DNA from 2 places in the Mesorhizobium sp. WSM4308 genome. Region 2 is predicted to be linked to the other one. Evidence: predicted binding sites of a transcription regulator. Region 2 holds the regulator's gene; the other holds the start of a gene.
What was found. The regulator HrcA, encoded in region 2, represses chaperone genes, less so after heat shock. The targets are predictions, from matches to a motif close to GTTAGCACTCNCNNNNNGNGAGTGCTAAC.

Region 1: CK227_RS32300 (co-chaperone GroES) is a predicted target of HrcA. The motif match lies at 1,565-1,593, and genes of this name have one in related genera.

The regions. Positions count from the first base shown of each region.
Region 1 is NZ_NSFW01000024.1:2,874-6,283, forward strand. It holds gene CK227_RS32290 (DUF982 domain-containing protein) at 482-796, opposite strand; gene CK227_RS32295 (hypothetical protein) at 1,060-1,407, opposite strand; gene CK227_RS32300 (co-chaperone GroES) at 1,749-2,063, shown strand; gene groL (chaperonin GroEL) at 2,124-3,410, shown strand, end outside.
Region 2 is NZ_NSFW01000006.1:356,535-359,944, forward strand. It holds gene CK227_RS14180 (VOC family protein) at 1-245, opposite strand, end outside; gene rph (ribonuclease PH) at 429-1,145, opposite strand; gene hrcA (heat-inducible transcriptional repressor HrcA) at 1,303-2,385, shown strand; gene CK227_RS14200 (hypothetical protein) at 2,516-2,713, shown strand; gene CK227_RS14205 (sorbosone dehydrogenase family protein) at 2,806-3,410, shown strand, end outside.

The DNA.
Region 1 (3,410 bases), on a different contig from region 2:
TAGTTGATCAGAGATGCATGGATCGCCACGCTATTCCAGCGATTCCAAGCGCGCCGTTTAAGGTCCGAGGATGCTTGCGGACTTGGGCGGCCTCGCCCGACAACGGCGTGTCGTTGGCATGACAGTTCGCGAGGCCGTCGCTGCAAGTGTCTTGCCAGCTTCGAGCCCTTGTTCCTGAAAGACTGCGAAGACGACTACTGGCCGACGTGTAGGCGGCCCACGAGAAGGCGGAGGGGCGACCTGCACTAGCCTGTCAGTTCATTTGCAAGCAGTCAGGTCCTTCAATGCCTTGTCGGCATTGGCCTTGCTTGTATACGTCTTATTGCCGGCATCGGTCAGTTTGTGCCGTCCGGTTTTTTTTGGTCACCACCTCACTCTTCTTGGTCGCCGCATCCTTGGCTACCCAGTACTCCTCCTCCCCATGGCACTAGTGACGCGTCGACCGATGCGGCGGCGGTACGACCTGCCGCCGCAAGCGAAATCAACCGTCAATTTCTGTAGGATGGTCTGCAGCGCTAATCTTAGGCCCTGTCATCCAAGGCGGCGCCACGGGAATATCCTCAATGACACCGACCCTGCGTGCCCAAGTCGTGAATGTCTTGTGTGCCGCATCGACGGACTTTCGACCATCATATGCCGAGTAGCAAGTGTCACTCGCCGCTGCGTGAAGCAGGCCGCGCCTTTCGAGGGGCCATTCCTCAAGAAACTCTATCGCATCCATGACACAAGCGATCCTTCTGAGAGCGAAGCCATCGTCTCGTACGAAGATCGTCTGTTTGAACATTCCATCTTCCATGTGACCTCCCTTCAAACTGCGTGACAACCGATCCTGCCTCGCCTGCGTGTGGCAAGGATCTCAGTTCCGGCAAGTCGACGAGCTTGGGCGAATACCATAGCAAACAGGGCAGAGTTCGACTTGAGATCCGCCAAGCCGCCGCCGGACATAGTAAAGAGATTGGAGACACCTCTTTTAGGTTCAAGGGGTGTTGGCAACCAGACAGCCAGAACCTTCTTCAAAGCACCGTGACAACAACAAAGGGCGTCTCTCCTGTCGCGCGTTCAGGCGTTAAGTCTTTGCGGGCGTTCTCGAGCCTGCCATTCCTCGCGGTCACAGCCTACCTCGGCGCGACTGTCGTCCAGTCGGCGAAGTGCATCCATCACGGCGTCGAACGTCACCGGGCTAGCAGCGCCCGGTGGCTTTCGCAGCGCAGGCATGGAGTCGACGGCGCAAGCATCAGAAGCCCATGAGGCAAGAATGGCGCGCTTTTCCTGAGTGTCGAGCGTGCGGTCGCCCACCACCTCATTGGGGTGACTAAAGTGCCGCGCCGGAAACAGCAGGCGGTCAAGCGAAGGATCAGAGGCCTCAGGGGCGATCGAGGGGATGTTTTTCGGGAAAGTTCGTTCCATCGATAGTCTCCACTTCCTAACAAATCTCCTTGGCATCGGTTTTGCGCTCGAGCCCTTTTTCAGGACTCCAGCGCCGAAAAATTTCGTAGGGTCCCTGCGGAATTTCAAGATCTGAAAGTCGCGCGTCCTAGCGAAAATAGCTGCATGAATTCATGTCACTAGCACTCTTGTATGCAGAGTGCCAAAATTTTTCCAGCGACCCCTTGAAACTCGAAAATTCCAAAACTAGCTCGATATCCGCGCGATGCCTGAAAAAGGGTCGTGGCGCCCCGCACCGGCCCGATATTGCCGGTCCGGTGTGGAGGAACCTCAAAAATCTGTTTGTCCCGAAGGAGAACGATATGACGTTCCGTCCATTGCATGATCGTGTCCTGGTCCGCCGCATCGAAGCCGAGGAGAAGACGGCCGGCGGCGTCATCATCCCCGATACCGCCAAGGAGAAGCCGCAGGAGGGCGAGGTGATTGCCATCGGCCCGGGCGCCCGCGACGAGAGCGGCAAGCTCACGCCGCTCGACGTCAAGATCGGCGACCGCATCCTGTTCGGCAAGTGGTCCGGCACGGAGATCAAGCTCAACGGCGAGGATCTGCTGATCATCAAGGAAACCGATGTGATGGGTGTGATCGACCGGGCCGCGACGATCAAGAAAGCCGCCTGATCGATGCTTCAGCGCCACAGCAACCCAGTCAATGAAGCTGCCTATTGAAGGAATGATCCAATGGCTGCCAAGGAAGTGAAATTCCATTCCGACGCCCGTGAGCGCATGCTGCGCGGCGTCAACATCCTCGCCGATGCGGTGAAGGTGACGCTCGGCCCCAAGGGCCGCAACGTCGTCATCGACAAGTCGTTCGGCGCTCCACGCATCACCAAGGACGGCGTCACCGTCGCCAAGGAGATCGAGCTCGAGGACAAGTTCGAGAACATGGGCGCCCAGATGGTGCGCGAGGTCGCCTCGAAGACCAGCGACCTTGCCGGCGACGGCACCACCACTGCAACGGTGCTTGCCCAGGCGATCGTCAAGGAAGGTGCGAAGGCCGTCGCCTCGGGGATGAACCCGATGGACCTGAAGCGCGGCATCGATAAAGCCGTGGAAGCGATTGTTCAGGAGTTGAAGACCAACGCCCGCAAGGTGACCAGGAATGACGAGATCGCCCAGGTCGGCACCATCTCGGCCAATGGCGACGCCGAGATCGGCCGCTTCCTGGCCGAAGCGATGCAGAAGGTCGGCAACGAAGGCGTCATCACCGTCGAGGAAGCCAAGACCGCCGAGACCGAACTCGAAGTCGTAGAGGGCATGCAATTCGATCGCGGCTATCTCAGCCCGTACTTCATCACCAATCAGGACAAGATGCGCGTCGAACTCGAAGAGCCCTATGTGCTGATCCACGAGAAGAAGCTGTCCAATCTGCAGGCGCTGCTTCCGGTGCTGGAAGCCGTCGTTCAATCGTCCAAACCGCTGCTGATCATCGCCGAGGATGTCGAGGGCGAGGCATTGGCCACCCTGGTCGTCAACAAGCTGCGAGGTGGGCTGAAGGTCGCCGCCGTCAAGGCGCCCGGCTTCGGCGACCGCCGCAAGGCGATGCTGGAAGACATCGCCATTCTGACCGGCGGCACGGCCATCAGCGAGGATCTCGGCATCAAGCTGGAGAACGTCACGCTGGAGATGCTCGGCCGCGCCAAGAAGGTGGTGATCGAGAAAGAGAACACCACCATCGTCGACGGCGCCGGCTCGAGGAGCGAGATCCAGGGTCGCGTCAGCCAGATCAAGGCGCAAATCGAGGAAACGACCTCCGACTACGACAGGGAAAAGCTGCAGGAGCGGCTGGCCAAGCTCGCCGGCGGTGTCGCCGTCATCCGCGTCGGCGGCTCGACGGAGGTCGAGGTCAAGGAGCGCAAGGACCGTGTCGACGATGCCATGCATGCGACGCGCGCTGCGGTCGAGGAAGGCGTGTTGCCGGGTGGCGGCGTGGCGCTTCTGCGTGCGGCCAAGGCACTGGACAGGGTG
Region 2 (3,410 bases):
AAGCAGAGATGACCTTCGCCGACCGCGCCGTGCGGCGGCACCGGCAGCCGGGCATCCGGCGCCGGCGGGATCTTGGTTGCCTCGGCGTTGAAGATGAGCAGCACGCCCGGCCCGCAGCGAAAGAAAAGATGCCTGCCGTCGACCTTGCCGAGGAACGTGAGGCCGAGGATGTCGGTGTAGAAATGCTCGGCCGCGTTGAGATCAGTCACATAGAGCGCTGATTCCAAAATTGCATAGGGTGTCACGAGGCACCCCCCTCTGCCCTACCGGGCATCTCCCTCTCGAGGGGGGAGATCAGCAGCCTCAATCTCGCCGCCCATCTTGCAACGCCGGAGATTGGCGAAGGCCGAAATGACATCCGATCTCCCCCCTTGAGGGGGAAATGGCCGGCAGGCCAGCGGGGGGTGCCTGGGCTCGGCATCTAAAACCTACGCCACCGCCATTTGCTGCAAACTCACCAGCCGCGAAATGCCTTTCTTGGCCAGGCCCATCAACTCGGCGAACTGGTCTTCCGAGAAAGGCTCGCCCTCGGCCGTGCCCTGGATCTCGACGATGCCGCCCTTGCCGGTCATGACGAAATTGGCGTCGGTGCCGGCCGCGGAATCCTCGAGATAATCGAGGTCGATGACCGGCTGGCCGTCATGGATGCCGCAGGAAATCGCCGCGACATGGTCCTTCAGCACCTTCGAAACACTGGCCATCTGCCGGGCTTCCATCCAGCGCAGGCAGTCGTACAGCGCCACCCAGCCGCCGGTGATCGAGGCGGTGCGGGTGCCGCCATCGGCCTGGATGACGTCGCAATCGACGGTGATCTGCTGCTCGCCCAGCGCCTGCAAATCGACCACGGCGCGCAGCGAGCGGCCGATCAGGCGCTGGATTTCCAGCGTGCGGCCGCCCTGCTTGCCGGCGGAGGCCTCGCGGCGCATGCGCTCGCCGGTCGAGCGCGGCAGCATGCCATATTCGGCCGTCACCCAGCCCTTGCCGGAATTGCGCATCCAGCCCGGCACCTTCTCCTCGAGGCTCGCCGTGCACAGGACATGGGTGTCGCCGAACTTCACCAGGCACGAACCTTCGGCGTGCTTGGAGACGCCGCGCTCGAAGGAGATGGCGCGCATTTCGTCGAATTGGCGTTTGGAGGGGCGCATTCAGGCTTCTTTCCCAGTCATTTTTCGGAATCGTGGCCGGCTTTTAGCCGCATGGGGGGCAGCGCGCAAAGGAAAACGGACCGGGCGATCCGATACAGAGACCGGTTGCGCCCACCGTGCCGAAGTCTATATCCTGAGGACGGAGGTTTTTGGCCGAATGACCAAGGCAATCGATCCGGGTTCGCAGCCGCTCGCACTTCAATCACTCGACATGCGCTCTCGTGACATCTTCCGGCGCATCGTCGATTCCTATCTCAGGGATGGCGAGCCCGTGGGCTCGCGCAGCCTGTCGCGCATCCTGCCGTCCTCGCTGTCGCCGGCCACCATCCGCAATGTGATGAGCGACCTCGAGCATCTCGGCCTGATCTACGCGCCGCACATTTCGGCCGGACGGCTGCCGACGCAGGCCGGCCTGCGCTTCTTCGTCGATGCCTTCATGGAACTTGGCGACCTCTCCGACGAGGAGCGCCGCACCATCGAGGCGCAGGTGCGGGCCTCAGGCTCTGGCGCGACGCTGGAGCACATGCTGACCGAGGCCAGCCAGATGCTGTCGGGCATGTCGCGCGGCGCCGGCCTGGTGCTGGCCGCCAAGAACGAGGTGGCGCTGAAGCATATCGAATTCATCCAGCTCGAGCCGACCAAGGCGCTCGCCGTGCTGGTGTCGCAAAATGGCGACGTTGAGAACCGCGTCGTCGAGCTGCCGGCGGGCATCACCGTGTCGCAGTTGCACGAGGCTTCGAATTTCCTCAACGCCCATATTCGCGGCCGTACGCTGGCGGAGGCGCGCACCGAAATCGCCCGCATCAAGGAAGAGACGAGAGCGGCCCTCGACACGCTGTCGCAGGACCTCGTCGAGAAAGGCCTGGCGGTGTGGGCGGGCGCCGAAAGCGGCCTGCCGGCACGGCTTATCGTGCGTGGCCGCGCCAACCTGCTCGAAAACGTCACCGCCCAGGCCGACATCGAGCTGCTGCGGCATCTGTTCGAGGACATGGAAACGCAGGACGGGCTGATCCAGCTGCTCGACCTCGCCGAGCAGGGATCGGGCGTGCGCATCTTCATCGGGTCGGAAAACAAGCTGTTTTCGCTGTCGGGCTCGTCGCTGGTTGTCGCGCCCTATCGCGACAAGGACGCCCGCGTCGTCGGCGCGCTCGGGGTCATCGGCCCGACCCGGCTGAACTACGCCCGCATCGTGCCGATGGTCGATTATACGGCGCAGTTGATATCGCGCATGTTGCGCTAAGGTGTGGATGTTCGGGTGGTGCGTACGACCAGTACGCTCCGGTTCTCGGTATCGACCATTTCCGGCTCGGCCTGACCTGAAGCTCTGCACCTTAGTGCCAAGATCGAAACGGGCAGCAAGGAGAAAAAGAATGGCGCTCGAAGAACTCAAGGCCCGGATCAGCCTGCTGCTGGAGGAGATGGTCAACCAGCCGGAAGACCAGCACGAAATCCAGGAACAATTGCGCGAGAAATTGCGGGAAATGCGCGCCATGGGCCTGCCGCTGCCGGCCGATCTCGTCGCGCTGGAAAAACGCCTCGACGACGATTTTTACGCGGCCGGGACATAAAGCCGGACTTTCGCTTCCTCATCAGGTCGAGTGAGGCGGAACCCGGAGACAAGCCGGCCGTTGGTTTCCTTCGCGACCAGATGGAGGACAAGATGATCCGATTGGCCGGACTGGTGATCCCCGCCCTCTTTCTCACAGGCGCGGCATTCGCCCAGCAGGCCGACCAGCCGGTGCTGAAGGGTGCGGCCGCCTTTGGCGACTGGCGTGCCGACAGACCGGGCGTGCGCCGCCTGATCAAGCCGGAAGACCTGCCGAAGCCTTACGTCACCAAGTCGGTGTCGAACAGCGCCGGCCTTGCCGACATGCCGACGGGCGCGAAGCCGCAATTGCCGCCGGGTTTCTCGGCCGAACTGATCGCCTCCGGCATCGACAATCCGCGCGCCGTGCGCGTCGCACCCAATGGCGACCTGTTCGTCGCCGACAGCGAAGCCAACCAGATCCGCGTCTATCGCCTGGCCAAGGACAGCGCCAAGCCCGCCGAGGACCGCATTTTCGCCGGCAATCTCAACCAGCCCTATGGCATTGCCTTCTATCCGCCGGGAGATGATCCGCAATGGGTCTATGTCGCCAACAGCGACAGCATCGTGCGCTTTGCCTACCGCGGTGGCGACCTGAAGGCATCCGGCGAACCGGAAATCATCGTCGCCAACATTCCCTCGAACCATCACTGGACCCGCGACATCGTCTTTTCGCCGGA